Chelativorans sp. AA-79: one gene and its partner. The protein of the gene in region 1 binds, or shares a complex with, the protein of each later gene. Links are inferred from orthologs where the notes say so. Each region holds a gene or a part of one and is shown on either strand. Other genes may lie near its edges. The genes, in order: dnaG and PVE73_RS16160.

Evidence for each region.
Region 2: the proteins of dnaG (region 1) and PVE73_RS16160 are in contact, whole or in part, in a crystal structure (PDB 2R6A), measured with the Geobacillus stearothermophilus proteins. The link is inferred for Chelativorans sp. AA-79 from one-to-one orthologs. Residues at the interface, in WP_049624496.1 of Geobacillus stearothermophilus: Lys456, Leu457, Leu458, Pro459, Ala460, Asn463, Ala464, Leu467, Leu535, Leu536, Ile537, Ala538, Gln544, Glu545, Asp548, Tyr549, His552; in WP_033016901.1 of Geobacillus stearothermophilus: Ser13, Glu15, Ala16, Gln18, Glu91, Leu92, Asp94, Ala95, Val96, Pro97, Thr98, Ala99, Ala100, Asn101, Tyr104, Tyr105, Ile108.

The regions. Positions count from the first base shown.
Region 1 is NZ_CP120361.1:2,058,997-2,065,514, reverse strand. The notes cover bases 1-2,980. They hold dnaG (DNA primase), read right to left. Parts: upstream 2,464-2,980; coding sequence 538-2,463; downstream 1-537. Other genes in these bases: PVE73_RS09965 (aminoglycoside phosphotransferase family protein), read right to left, coding at 2,596-2,980; rpoD (RNA polymerase sigma factor RpoD), read right to left, coding at 1-235. Outside these bases: more of PVE73_RS09965, read right to left, coding at 2,981-3,522; PVE73_RS09960 (GatB/YqeY domain-containing protein), read right to left, coding at 3,713-4,162; carA (glutamine-hydrolyzing carbamoyl-phosphate synthase small subunit), read left to right, coding at 4,453-5,652; PVE73_RS09950 (VWA domain-containing protein), read right to left, coding at 5,909-6,518. UniProt on the Escherichia coli protein: RNA polymerase that catalyzes the synthesis of short RNA molecules used as primers for DNA polymerase during DNA replication.
Region 2 is NZ_CP120361.1:3,300,218-3,306,633, reverse strand. What follows is about bases 1,035-3,912. They hold PVE73_RS16160 (replicative DNA helicase), read right to left. Parts: upstream 3,280-3,912; coding sequence 1,789-3,279; downstream 1,035-1,788. Other genes in these bases: PVE73_RS16155 (cyclopropane-fatty-acyl-phospholipid synthase family protein), read right to left, coding at 3,498-3,912; alr (alanine racemase), read right to left, coding at 1,035-1,787. Outside these bases: DNA repair protein RadA, read right to left, coding at 1-546; more of alr, read right to left, coding at 627-1,034; more of PVE73_RS16155, read right to left, coding at 3,913-4,751; rplI (50S ribosomal protein L9), read right to left, coding at 5,023-5,640; rpsR (30S ribosomal protein S18), read right to left, coding at 5,838-6,086; rpsF (30S ribosomal protein S6), read right to left, coding at 6,086-6,416. UniProt on the Escherichia coli protein: The main replicative DNA helicase, it participates in initiation and elongation during chromosome replication. Travels ahead of the DNA replisome, separating dsDNA into templates for DNA synthesis.

The DNA of each region.
Region 1 (6,518 bases):
CGTCGTCCTCGACCACATTGATGCCCATGTCGGAGAGCATGGCCATGGTGTCCTCGATCTGCTCGGAGCTCACTTCGCCGGAAGGCAGCACCGCGTTCAGCTCGTCCATGGTCACATAGCCGCGCTTCTTCGCGAGCTTGATCATTTTCTTGACTGCGTCGTCGGAAAGGTCGAGCAGAGGACCGTCGGTGCCCTCGCGTTCGATCTCGACCTCTTCCTTTTCCTTTGTCGCCATGCTCTGCCTTCTCCAACCGCCCTTGCAGTGGGCTCAGCCACATTCAAGCTCGGCTTTCCGCCGCCTTGCGCCTGCCCAGGCTCTATGCGCCCTGTGTTAAAGCCCGATTAACCCTGACATTTATGGCGGCCTTGCCGCCTTTCCACTTCATGTGGTGTCTTGTTTCCACCATGCGGATCCATGCGCGGGACCCGGTCGAATCGACGTGATTCCTTTAAACTCTGTCGAGGTCAAGCCGCTCTGCCATGATTCGCGCCAAAAAAGCGAATCACGGCTTTTCCGGAGTTCGCCCTGGGGACAAATCAAGACCGGCCCGCACGCCCGGAGAGGATACCGAAACCCTCGATGAGCGCCTCCGTCGCCTGCACATTGCGCAGTTGCGCCTGTATCTCCACAAGGTGGCGATAATTCTCTTCTGTCGGCTCGTTGGCCAGCGCCTGCTCGGCTGCCTTGAGCTCCCTATGTAGGGTCCCGGCACTGCGGTGCAAGTGGAGCGCCTGAAGAAACGCCTCGCGCGCGTCCTCGAAGGCGGCCTCGGGCAGAGCCGGCCAGAGATTGGCCCGCCGCACCAGCGCCTGCGCCCGCTCCAGCACCTCCCCCAGCCCCGCCGCCGCGATCGCGGCCGATAGCGCCTCGCGCTCATGCGCCACGTCATGGGCGACGGCGTCGAGCAGGGCGGCGCGCAGGCTCTTCAGGTCGGGGCTGGCGAGCGACAGCTTGTCCATCTGGTCGAACTGCTCGTCGATCAGCGCCGGGTGGTTGACGAGCGCGACGATGATCGCCGCCTCGCGCAGCGGCATCACGCCCGCCGCGCGCTTGACGAGCGCCGACCGCGCCAGGCTTTCGGAAACGGCGAAGCGGCCCGCCGCCGCGCCATGCCGCCCCTGCGCCCCGCCTGCCCTGTGCGGAAAACCGCCGCCGCGCTGCCGGCCGCCCGGCTGCCGGCTCGAGCCGAAGAAGCTCTGCACCCGCTCGCGCAGCTCCTGCGCATAATGCCGGCGCACGTTCTCGTCGCGGATGCGGTTTGCAAGCTCGCGGAAGGTCTGCTCCAGCTCCGCGCGCCGCTCCGGCGTATCGAACACGCGGCCCGAGGTCTCGCGCATCCAGAGAAGGTCGGCGAGCGGCCGCGCCGCCGCCATCAGCGCGTCGACGGCCTCCCTGCCCTCTTCCCGCACGAGATCGTCCGGGTCCTTCCCCTGCGGCAGCAGCGCGAAACGCAGCGAGCGCCCCGGCTGCACCAGCGGCAGCGCCAGGTCAGCCGCCCGCCAGGCCGCGCGCAGGCCCGCATTGTCCCCGTCGAAGCACAGCACCGGCTCGCCCGTCATGCGCCAGAGGAGTTCGAGCTGGTTCTCTGTGAGTGCGGTGCCGAGCGGCGCCACGACATTCTCGACACCCGCCTGGGCGAGCGCGATCACGTCCATATAGCCTTCGACCGCGATCACCGGCCCGTCCTTGGCCGCCCGGCGCGCCCGCGCGTGATTGTAGAGCACATTGCCTTTGTGGAAGAGCTCCGTGTCGGGCGAATTGAGGTATTTCGCGGGCACGTCGGAGGAAAGAGCCCGCCCGCCGAACGCGATCACGCGTCCCCGCGTATCCTCGATGGGGAACATCACGCGGCCGCGGAACCGATCGTAGGAGACGGGGATATCCGGCCCGACGACCACGAGCCCGCACGCCTCCATCTGCTCCTTCGCGACGCCCCTCCCCGCCAGGAATTCCTTGAGCGCGTTGCGGCTGTCCGGCGAAAAGCCGAGGCGGAACGTCTGCTGCGTCACCGAGGCGATGCCGCGACCGCGCAGATAGGCCCGCGCCTCGGCGCCCTTGGGCCCCTGCAGGCAGTCTTGGAAGAACTGCGCCGCCATCTCCATGACATCGGTGAGGCTGGCGCGCTCCTTGTCCTTCTTCTCCGCCTCGGGGTCGCGCGCGGGCATCGGCACGCCCGCCATCTCCGCCACCCGCTCCACGGCCTCGGGAAAGCTGATCCCGTCCAGTTCCGAGAGGAACCGGAAGTGATCGCCCGATACCCCGCAGCCGAAGCAGTGATATCGCCCCTTGCGGTCCTCGCAGTGGAAGCTCGGCGTCTTCTCGCCGTGAAAGGGACAGCAGGCCCAGAAGTCCCCGCGGCCCGGATTGCTCTTGCGCTTGTCGAAGGTGACGCGCGTGCCCACCACCTGGCTGATGGGCACGCGGTCCCGGATCTCGTCGAGGAAACTGTTGGAAAAGCGCATCTGGTCCGGCTCTAGAGCATATTGCAGCCAAGTGGAAGCACGTGGCACCCGCCAAATGCGGCACTCTATTGTGCTGATCCTATAGCCAACCTGCTCTCCTGTCGCACCCCGTCTTTGCCGGATGCCCGCTATTCACAGTGCGAGCCCGCTCGCGTTCTCCGCGTGATCGGCGAGCACCTCGTCGATGACCTTCCACGATTTCTCGATCTCGGGATGACCGGCTCCCGCCATGCCGGCGGCCAGGATCAGCGCCTTCCACAGCGCCCAGCCCCTTCCCCGCGCCCAGGTGTCCTCGTCGAGCCCGAGCGCGTCGCGGAAGACCGCCCTGCTCTCCCCCTCGAAAAGCGTCCAGGCGATCGTCAGGTCGCAGGCGGGATCGCCCACGCCGGACGTGCCGAAATCGATCACGGCGGAAAGCCGCCCGTCCCTCACGAGCAGGTTGCCCCAGGCGATATCGCCATGGAACCAGACCGGAGCCCGGTCCCATCGGGATGCGAGCGAGGCCTTCCACACATCCGCCGCAGCGGCCGTGTCGATCCGTCCGTCGAGAAGGTGGAGCGCCCGCCGCGTCTCCGCGTCATAGACCTCGGGCGACGCGCCGCGAAAGAAATTGTGCGGCCCCGGCAGCGGCCCGCCGACGGCGTCGATCCGTCGCAGCGCGTTCAGAAACGCCGCAAGCGCCGCCGCGAACGCCTTCAGATCACCGATTCGCTCCCTTCTGGCCGGCTCCCCCTCGATCCAGCGATAGACGGACCATGGCCAGGGGAATCCCTCGCCCGGCACGCCGCGGGCCAACGGCTCGGGGATGGAAAGAGGCAGGTGGGATGCAAGCTTCGGCAGCCAGTGCTGCTCCTTCTCCACCTGCTCCACATAGCAGGCAGCACTTGGCAGCCGCACCGTCATCTCACGGCCCAGGTGGAAGGTGCGGTTGTCCCAGCCGCCATGCTCGACCGGCCAAATGGAAAGGTCGGCCCAATGCGGGAACTGCGCGGCCACCAGCCTGCGCACGAGCGAAACGTCGATCGGGATTTCCCTGGTTTCAGCCGGCGGAAGAGACATGTCCAGCGCTCGCCCTTGCGATTGACGCGATGCTGTTGCACCAATTCACGCGCCCGGCCAGAAACCGGCGCTCACCGGGCATCGAGCATGACATACCCGAACCCCGCGGAGGAAGCCCCGAACCGCGGCGGACGAACAGGTTCCGCAGCGGTGGCTGGGCGAATCGGGCCGGCTACGCGGGGCGGAGCTTCTACTGCAGCATGCCCTTGACGATGCCGCTGGCCTTGCCGAAGTCCACCTGACCGGGGAATTTCTTCTGCAGCTCGTTCATACAGCGGCGCATGTCGCGCAAACCGCCGGCACCGACTTCCTGCACCACCTGGGCGCAGACCTTCTTCATGTCGTCCTCGCCGAGGGGCTTCGGCAGGAATTCGGCGATGATCCCGATCTCCTGGCGCTCCTGCTCGGCAAGCTCCAGCCTGTTGCCTTCCTCGAAGCTGCGGGCCGATTCTTTCCGCTGCTTCATCATGCGCAGCAGGATCTCCAGAATCTCGTCGTCGCTCACCGGATCCTTGCCGGCGGCGCGATTGGCCACATCGCGGTCCTTGAGGGCTGTCTGGATCAGCCGCAGCGTTGAGATTCGCCGCTTATCCTGTTGTTTTACTGCGTCTTTCAGAGCCTGTGCGATTTTCTCGCGCATGGCGATTATCTCCCGTCGCGTCCGCGACCATAGCGCCGGCACATTCGCGAAGCAAACCCTTTCTTCCCAGCTAAGTCGCTGGAAGAATTGCGATAAACAATCGCCATGGTTTGTCGGATGGGCAATTGACCGCATCCCGGCCATTCTCTATTGTCCGCGCCTTGCATCGACATTAAATGTGGCGCGCGGACGAAGGTTGCGGCATGGCCGTCGCAGCCGGCAATTCGTTGCGCGATATGGCCCAGCGCGGACCATTTTTCAAGTCCCGGCGAGAGTATGAGGAGAGCGACATGGCATCGACCGCGCCCTGGAGTGAAGTCAGGCCGACGGCAGTTCTGGTTCTGGCCGACGGCACGGTGATCGAGGGCCGCGGCCTTGGCGCCACCGGATCGGCGGTTGGCGAGGTGTGCTTCAACACGGCGCTGACCGGCTATCAGGAGATCCTCACCGATCCCTCCTATGCCGGGCAGATCGTCACCTTCACCTTCCCGCATATCGGCAATGTCGGCGCCAATGGCGAGGACATCGAAGACCTCAACCCCGCGGCGCGCGCGGGTGCGGTCGGGGCCATCTTCAAGGCCGACATCACCGATCCGTCCAACTACCGCGCAGGCGAACATCTCGACCAGTGGCTCAAGCGCCGCGGCATCGTGGCGCTTTCGGGCGTGGACACGCGCGCGCTCACCGCGCTCCTGCGCGACAAGGGCGCCGCCAACGCCGTCATCGCGCATGCACCGGACGGCCGCTTCGATCTCGATAGGCTGAAGGAGGAGGCGCGCGACTGGAGCGGCCTCGTCGGACTCGACCTTGCCAAGGCGGTCACGTCCGGCCAATCCTCCACCTGGACGGAGACGCCCTGGATCTGGAACGAGGGCTACGGGGAAGCCGGCGAAGCCCCGCTCCACATCGTCACCGTCGATTACGGCGTGAAGCGCAACATCCTGCGCATGCTCGCAAGCCTCGGCGCCAAAGTCACCGTAGTGCCCGCGACGGCCGCGGCCGAGGACATCCTGGCCATGCGGCCCGACGGCGTCTTCCTCTCCAACGGCCCGGGCGATCCCGCGGCGACAGGCGAATATGCCGTGCCGATGATCCGCGAACTGCTCAAGACGGACATCCCGATCTTCGGCATCTGCCTCGGTCACCAGATGCTGGCGCTGGCCCTCGGCGCCAGGACCGTGAAGATGCATCAGGGCCATCATGGCGCCAACCACCCGGTCAAGGATTTCACCACCGGCAAGGTCGAGATCGTCTCCATGAACCATGGGTTCGCCGTCGACAGCGACAGCCTGCCCGACGGCGTCGAGGAGACCCACGTCTCCCTCTTCGACGGCTCCAATTGCGGCATCAGCCTCGTCGGCCGGCCCGTCTTCTCGGTGCAGCACCACCCGGAAGCTTCCCCCGGCCCGCAGGATTCGCACTATCTTTTCCGCCGCTTCGCCAATCTGATCCGCGAGAAGAAGGGCGAACCGGCGCTGGCCGAACGCTGAGTGTGGGGTTCGACGGCCGGGTCCCCCGGGCTGTTCGACTCGGATGATTGGGGACATTGCCCCCTCTCTTGCAAATTCTAAGGACTTGGGCGTTGCCCAAGCCCAAGAATTTGCTTTCTCCCCCGGTAAGGCTGGTTCCGGCGATATCTCCCCCTGGCGGGGGAGAAAGCGATTTCAACATCTTAGCTGGAGCAAAGCGGAGGCTAAGTGTCAGAAATCGCAAGAGAGAGGGCATCCCACCCACCACTCACCTGAGTTAGAACGACAGCCTGAGCTTCGTGATCCCGTCGCGGATCTGCTCGAAGATCTTGGTCAGTTCCGTGCGCGAGGGCGAATCGAAGAACTGCCCCGGTCCGCTCGCACAATCCTTCAGCATCATGCCGGTCTTCACGTCCGGCTCCTCCAGCCGGATCGTGTAGATGGTGACGTCGTCGTCCGGGTCGCCATTGTCCTCCCGCTTGGCGTTTTCGCACACATCGAGCGTCTTTTTGTTCATCTCCTCCGTCACCGCGCTGTTGCTGCGGTACGTCGTGAGCCGGTCGCTGATCAGATAGCCGAAGCTGCTGTAGGCGGAGCGGAAATCGTTTCGGCTGCTCTGCACGCCGAAGGTGTTCGAGCCGTCGGTGAGCACGATGATGATCTTCTCCACGTCCGAGGCATAGTCCTTGCCTTGAGCGAATGGCTCCTGTGGCGAGAGAACGCGCATGCCCCAGGCCACGCCCTCCATGATGTTGGTGTTCCCATTGGCCCCGAGCGCGTTCACCCTGCTCTTCAGATCGGCATAGTCGTTGGAAAGCGGCGTGATGGGATCCATGTCGCAGCCATAGGAAGGTCCCCGCCCTCCATAGGTGCTGATGCTCACCTTC
Region 2 (6,416 bases), 1.2 Mb from region 1 along the record:
CGTCCACAGTGTCTGAATGGAATCGAGGATCACGAGGTCGGGCCGCCTGCCGTCCTCGATGGTGGCGAGGATATTCTCCACATTGGTTTCGGCGGCAAGCTCCACCGCGGTCTCCGCCACGCCCAGGCGCTGCGCGCGCAGCCGGATCTGCGCGACGGCTTCCTCGCCCGAGACATAGACGATGCGGTGGCCTCTTGAAGCGAGTGCGGCCGCCGCCTGGGTGAGCAGCGTCGACTTGCCGATGCCGGGGTCCCCTCCGACGAGCAGGGCGGAGCCTCGCACGAAGCCGCCGCCGGTCGCCCGGTCGAGTTCGCCGATGCCGGTGACGATACGCGGCGCATCCTCGATGTCACCCGAAAGGGTGGTGAGGGCCACGGGCCGCCCGGGCCGAGCCTTGCGAAGCGACTGCGGCCCGGCGCCGATGCCGCTCACCGTGCCTTCTTCCACGAGCGTGTTCCACTCGCCGCAGCCGTCGCATTTGCCCGCCCAGCGCGCGTGCACCGTGCCGCAATTCTGGCAGACGAACTGGATGCGGGGCTTGGCCATTCAGCCGATGACCTCTCTGCGAGATGCGCCCGTCTCGCCCCAGAGGGGGGCGTGCGGAGCGCGGCTTACCAGCATGACCGTCACGACTCCCCTCCCACATAGTCCCGATGATACCGCCGCCCGAGCGACGTCAGCAGCTCGTAGGAAACCGTTCCCGCGCCTTCGGCCACTTCGTCGATCGGCATGTTCGGCCCGAAGAGCTCGATGTGGTCGCCCACGGTCACCGCATCGGGGCCGAGTTCGGTCACGTCGAAGAGCGTGAGATCCATCGTCACGCGGCCGAGCACGGGAACCCTCTGCCCGTGGATGAAGCCCTTGGCTGCCGTCTGCCTGAGCGGAACGCCTGCGCCGGAGGCGGCACGGTGATAGCCGTCCGCATAGCCGGTGGAACAGACGGCGATGATGCTGTCCCGCTGGAGCGGCGTGGCGCCATAGCTTGCCGTTTCCCCGGCCATCGCCCGGCGCACCTGCACCACGCGCGTCTCGGCCGTCGCTACCACGCGCATCGGATTTGCAGCGCCGGTCACGGGCGTCCCGCCATAGAGCGCGATGCCCGGTCGGGTGACGTCGCAGAGGAAATCGCCGCCGAGAAAAATGCCGGCCGAGTTGCAGAGACTTGATTCGCTTTGTGGGAAAAGTGCCCTAACCGACTGAAATGATTCCAGTTGCCGGCGGTTCAGCGGGTGCCCGGGCGTGTCCGCGCAGGCAAGGTGGCTCATGACCAGGATGGGGGTGAGCGCGCCGGTGAGCGCGTTCTCCTCCGCAAGCGCCCGCGCCCTTTCCGGCGTCAGGCCGAGCCGGTTCATGCCCGTATCCACATGGACGGCGCACGGGCGGGGACGCTCGTCGTCCCAGCCATGGGCCTCCCAGAGCGAGAGATCGCTCTGGGAGTTGAGGACCGGGATCAGTCGCGCCTCGCGATAGGCAGCTGCCGCCTCCACCGCGAAGAGGCCGGCAAGCACGAAGATCTCCGCTTCGGCCAGCACCGCGCGTAGCGCCACGCCCTCATGCGGCAGCGCCACGAAGAAGCGCCGGCACCCCGCCGCCCAGAGGGCCCACGCCGCCGGGGCGAGTCCGAGGCCGTAGGCATCGGCCTTCAGCACGGCGGATGCCTCAGCCGGCGCGGAGCGCTGCGCGAGCAGCCGATAGTTCGCCGTAAGCGCATCGAGATCGATCGTCAGCCGACCGCCCGCCAGATGGGGCGGGGGACCGCTGTCGGTTCTGGGCGGGGGATATGCCACGCTACTCGAAACGCTCCGGCAGGTGCGAATCCTCCGCCAGATCGAAGAAGCGAGTGAACTCGCCCTGGAAGCCGAGGGCCACGGTGCCCGTGGGGCCGTGGCGCTGCTTGGCGATGATGACCTCGGCCTTGCCGCGCGCCTCGTTCATCTCCGTCTCCCACTTCAGATATTCCTCGGTGCCCGGCTTCGGTTCGCGGTTCTTGAGATAATATTCCTCGCGGTAGACGAAGAGAACCACGTCGGCGTCTTGCTCGATCGAGCCCGATTCGCGCAGGTCCGACAGTTGCGGGCGTTTGTCGTCGCGGTTTTCCACCTGGCGCGAGAGCTGCGAGAGCGCAATGATCGGCGTGCCGAGTTCCTTGGCGAGCGCCTTGAGGCCGGTGGTGATCTCGGTGATCTCCTGCACGCGGTTCTGCTGCGATTTGGCCGAGGAGCCCTGCATGAGCTGCACATAGTCGATGACGATAACGTCGAGGCCGCGCTGGCGTTTCAGGCGCCTGGCGCGCGCGGCGAGCTGGGCGATGGAGATGCCGCCCGTCTGGTCGATGAAGAGCGGGATCTTCTGCATCATCTGCGCGCAGCCGACCAGCTTCTCGAACTCGGCCTCGGTGATCTCGCCGCGGCGGATCTTGGAGGAGGGGATTTCGGTCTGCTCGGAGATGATACGCGTGGCGAGCTGCTCGGACGACATTTCGAGCGAGAAGAAGCCCACAACGCCGCCATTGGCCGCCTTGAAGGAGCCGTCTGCCTGCTGGGCAGGTTCGTAGGCCGCGGCGATGTTGAAGGCGATATTGGTGGCGAGCGAGGTCTTGCCCATGCCGGGACGACCGGCGAGGATGATGAGATCCGACGGCTGCAGGCCGCCCATGCGCCGGTCCAGGTCGCGCAGGCCCGCGGAGATGCCGGAGAGACCGCCGTCGCGCATGAAGGCGGCGTTGGCCATGTCGATGGCCGTCTTGGTGGCATCGCCGAAGCTCTCGAAGCCGCCATCATAGCGGCCGGTCTCCGCCAGCTCGAAGAGGCGCCGCTCCGCATCCTCGATCTGCGCCTGGGGTGCCATGTCGACCGGTGCGTCATAGGCGATGTTGACCATGTCCTCGCCGACCGTGATCAGCGCGCGGCGGACGGCGAGGTCGTAGATCGCGCGGCCGTAATCGGCGGCGTTGATGATGGTGACGGCTTCCGCCGCGAGCCGCGCCAGATACTGCGCCACCGTGAGCTCGCCCACCTTCTCCTCTGCCGGCAGGAAGGTCTTGATCGTGATCGGGCTCGCGATCTTGCCCATACGGATGAACTCGGCGGCCACCTCGTAGATCCTGCGGTGGAGCGGTTCGTAGAAGTGATTCGGCTTCAGGAAATCGGAGACGCGGTAGAAGGCGTCGTTGTTGACCAGGATCGCTCCCAGCAGGGCCTGCTCGGCCTCGATATTGTTTGGAGCTTCCCGATAAAGCGGCGTCTCCGGCGAGTTCAGCTTGCGGACTGCGTCGGCCATCTGGTTCCCATGTCAGTTGATGGCGCCCGGAACCAGCAGACATGATCCGGCGCCCCCCAGCCCGGTCCTAAACCCTCGGCGCCCGTCTTGTAAGCCAGCTTCATCACGATCGGGCCAAAGCGCACGATATCCACATCCAATGCAATCGACACCGCGAAAAGGGCTTTCCGGCCCCTTTCGCGGTTGACAGCGAATCACGATCCCGGTGGATTATATTCCTACTCCGCCGCGTCGGGAAAGGCAGTTCCGCCGCCGGGCGCGCCGATCCGTCTTTCGACCTCGCCGATATAGTCGCGCGTCACCGGCAGCGCATCGCGGCGCTTGGTGATCTGGATCTGGAAATTGACCATGTCCTGCCAGCGGAACGAGGCTTCGGACCCTGCGAGGTAGAACTCCCACATGCGCGCGAATCGCTCGTCATAGATCGCGACCGCCTTGTCGCGGTTGGCCATGAAGCGCTCGCGCCAGGCCTTCAGCGTCTCGGCATAGTGCAGTCTGAGGATCTCGATATCGGTGATGATGAGACCGGCCTTCTCGACGGCAGGCACGATCTCCGACAGAGCGGGGATGTAGCCGCCCGGGAAAATGTATTTGCGGATAAAGGCGTTGGTGACCGACGGGCCGGAGGTGCGGCCGATCGTATGGAGCAGCATCACGCCATTGTCGTCGAGAAGCTGGGCGCACTTGTTGAAGAAGGTGCGGTAGTGATTGATGCCCACATGCTCGAACATACCGACGGAGACGATGCGGTCGAAGGGGCCCTTGAGCGCCCGGTAGTCGACGATCTCGAAGCGCGCCCTGTCGGAAAGCCCCGTCTCCTTCGCGCGCCGTTGGGACACCGCATGCTGCTCTTCCGACAATGTCACGCCGAGCACATTGGTATCGAACTGGCGGGCGATGTCGAGACCGAGGCCGCCCCAGCCGGAGCCTATGTCGAGCACCTTCTGGCCGGGCTTCAATGCGAGCTTGGCCATGATGTGGCGCTTCTTGAGCTTCTGAGCCTCCTCCAGAGAAATATCCGGATCGGGGTAATAGGCGCAGGAATACTGCATGTCCTCGTCGAGGAAGAGCTTGTACATCTCGCCCGAGAGGTCGTAGTGGCGCGCCACGTTGCGCTTGGAGCGTCCGGCCGGGTTGAACTGGTGCAGGCGGCGGAAGAGATAGCGGATCCCTTCGCCGAATTTCATGGCCAGGGCTTCCGTGCCGCCGCGCTCGAAATTCTCATAGGTGACCTTCATCAGGGCCAGTGGATCCCCCTCGATGAAGTCCATCTCGCCGTCCATGTAGGCCTCCGGCGCTGCCAGCATCGGGTCGAGCGCGATGGCCCGCTCGGTGCGCCGGGAATGGATGACCACGTGAACGGGTTCGCCTGAGCCGTCTCCGAAGCGGTGCACCTCGCCGTCAGCGTCGGTTATGGCGAGCGACCCGATCCGTATCAGGCGGGATACAAATTTCTGAAGCAGAGGATTCATCGTAGCCTCCGTCTTGGGAGACGCGATTATGTAACAGATAGTTCGCCGTTGAAAAGACTTGGGCTTTTTCGAGGCAACGTCCTGCGGAAAGTCTGCTGACAACCCGCAGGGCATTGAAAGAAAAGGTAATTTCGAGAAGGGCTGCGGACCGCGCGTAGCGTGCCGGCTTGGTTCAAAAATTCTTAAACATTGGCTCAGCCGTGAAGCGGCAGCCGACGAAAAAAGGCCGGGCATCGCTGCCCGGCCTCGCGGAATTGATGTCGGAGCGACCTCAGGCGTTCTCTTCGCCGTCCTGGGCCTCGGCCTTGACTTCGGCCTCTTCCTCCTCCGGCTCCGCGTCGGGATCGAAGAAGGCATCCGGACGGGCACTCTCGTTGACGTCCTCGCCATAGATCGCCTCGGCCGAATCGAGCGTCTCGCCGCGGGCCTGGCGTTCGGCCTCCTCGGTCGAGCGGGCGATGTTCAGCGTGACGGTGACCGTAACTTCCGGATGCAGCGCGATCGCCACATTGGTGATGCCGATGGCCTTGATGGGGTGGTTGAGGTCGACCTGGTTGCGGTTGATCTTGAAGCCTTCCTCCGCCAGGACCTCGGCGATGTCGCGCGGGGAGACCGAGCCGTAGAGCTGGCCCGTCTCGGCCGCGGAGCGGATGACCACGAAGCTCTTTCCGTCGAGCTTCTCGGCCACGCCTTCGGCTTCCGTCCTGCGCTCCAGGTTGCGCGCCTCGAGCTCGACGCGCTGTGATTCGAACTTCTTGCGGTTCGCCTCGTTGGCGCGCAGGGCCTTGCCCTGCGGCAGGAGGAAGTTGCGCGCGAAGCCGTCCTTGACCCGCACGACGTCGCCCATCTGGCCGAGGCGCGGGATGCGTTCCAGAAGAATGATTTCCATGGTTCCGTTTCCTGTATTTGTACCCTGTGCGGGCTCAAAATGGACGGCAGGTCAGGAAACGGGCGCCCGTGAGGCTGGTTCGCTGTCCTGCCGCATGCTGGCAGTTAGGGGCGTGCCGCCCCAACTCGGGTCTTCTTCCCCTCGTTCCGCACCCGAAGCGGGGAGGGTGCGCGGGCGCCGAAACGCCCGCGCCTCGATCACTTCACCACGTAGGGAAGCAGGCCCAGGAAGCGGGCGCGCTTGATGGCGCGCGCGAGTTCGCGCTGCTTCTTCTGGCTCACCGCCGTGATGCGGGACGGCACGATCTTGCCGCGCTCGGAGATGTAGCGCTGCAGGAGCTTCACGTCCTTGTAGTCGATCTTCGGCGCGTTGGCGCCGGAGAACGGGCAGGTCTTGCGGCGGCGGTGAAACGGGCGCCGCGTCGGGATCTGGTTGATGTCGACCATTATTCACTTCCCCCATCTTCGCGCGGACGGCGCGGACGGTCGTCCTCGCGCGGGCGGCGCGGACCACGATCATCGAAGTCGCGGCGCGGGCCGCGATCACCACGGTCGCGATCGTCGCGGCGCTGCATCATGGCCGACGGGCCTTCCTCATGGGCTTCCACACGCACGGTCATGAAGCGCAGGACGTCTTCGGAGAGGCCCATCTGGCGTTCCATCTCCTTGACGGCGTCCGCCGGCGCTTCGATATCCACCAGCGTGAAATAGGCCTTCCGGTTCTTCTTGATCCGGTAGGCGAGGGACTTCAGTCCCCAGTTCTCCACCCGGCCGATC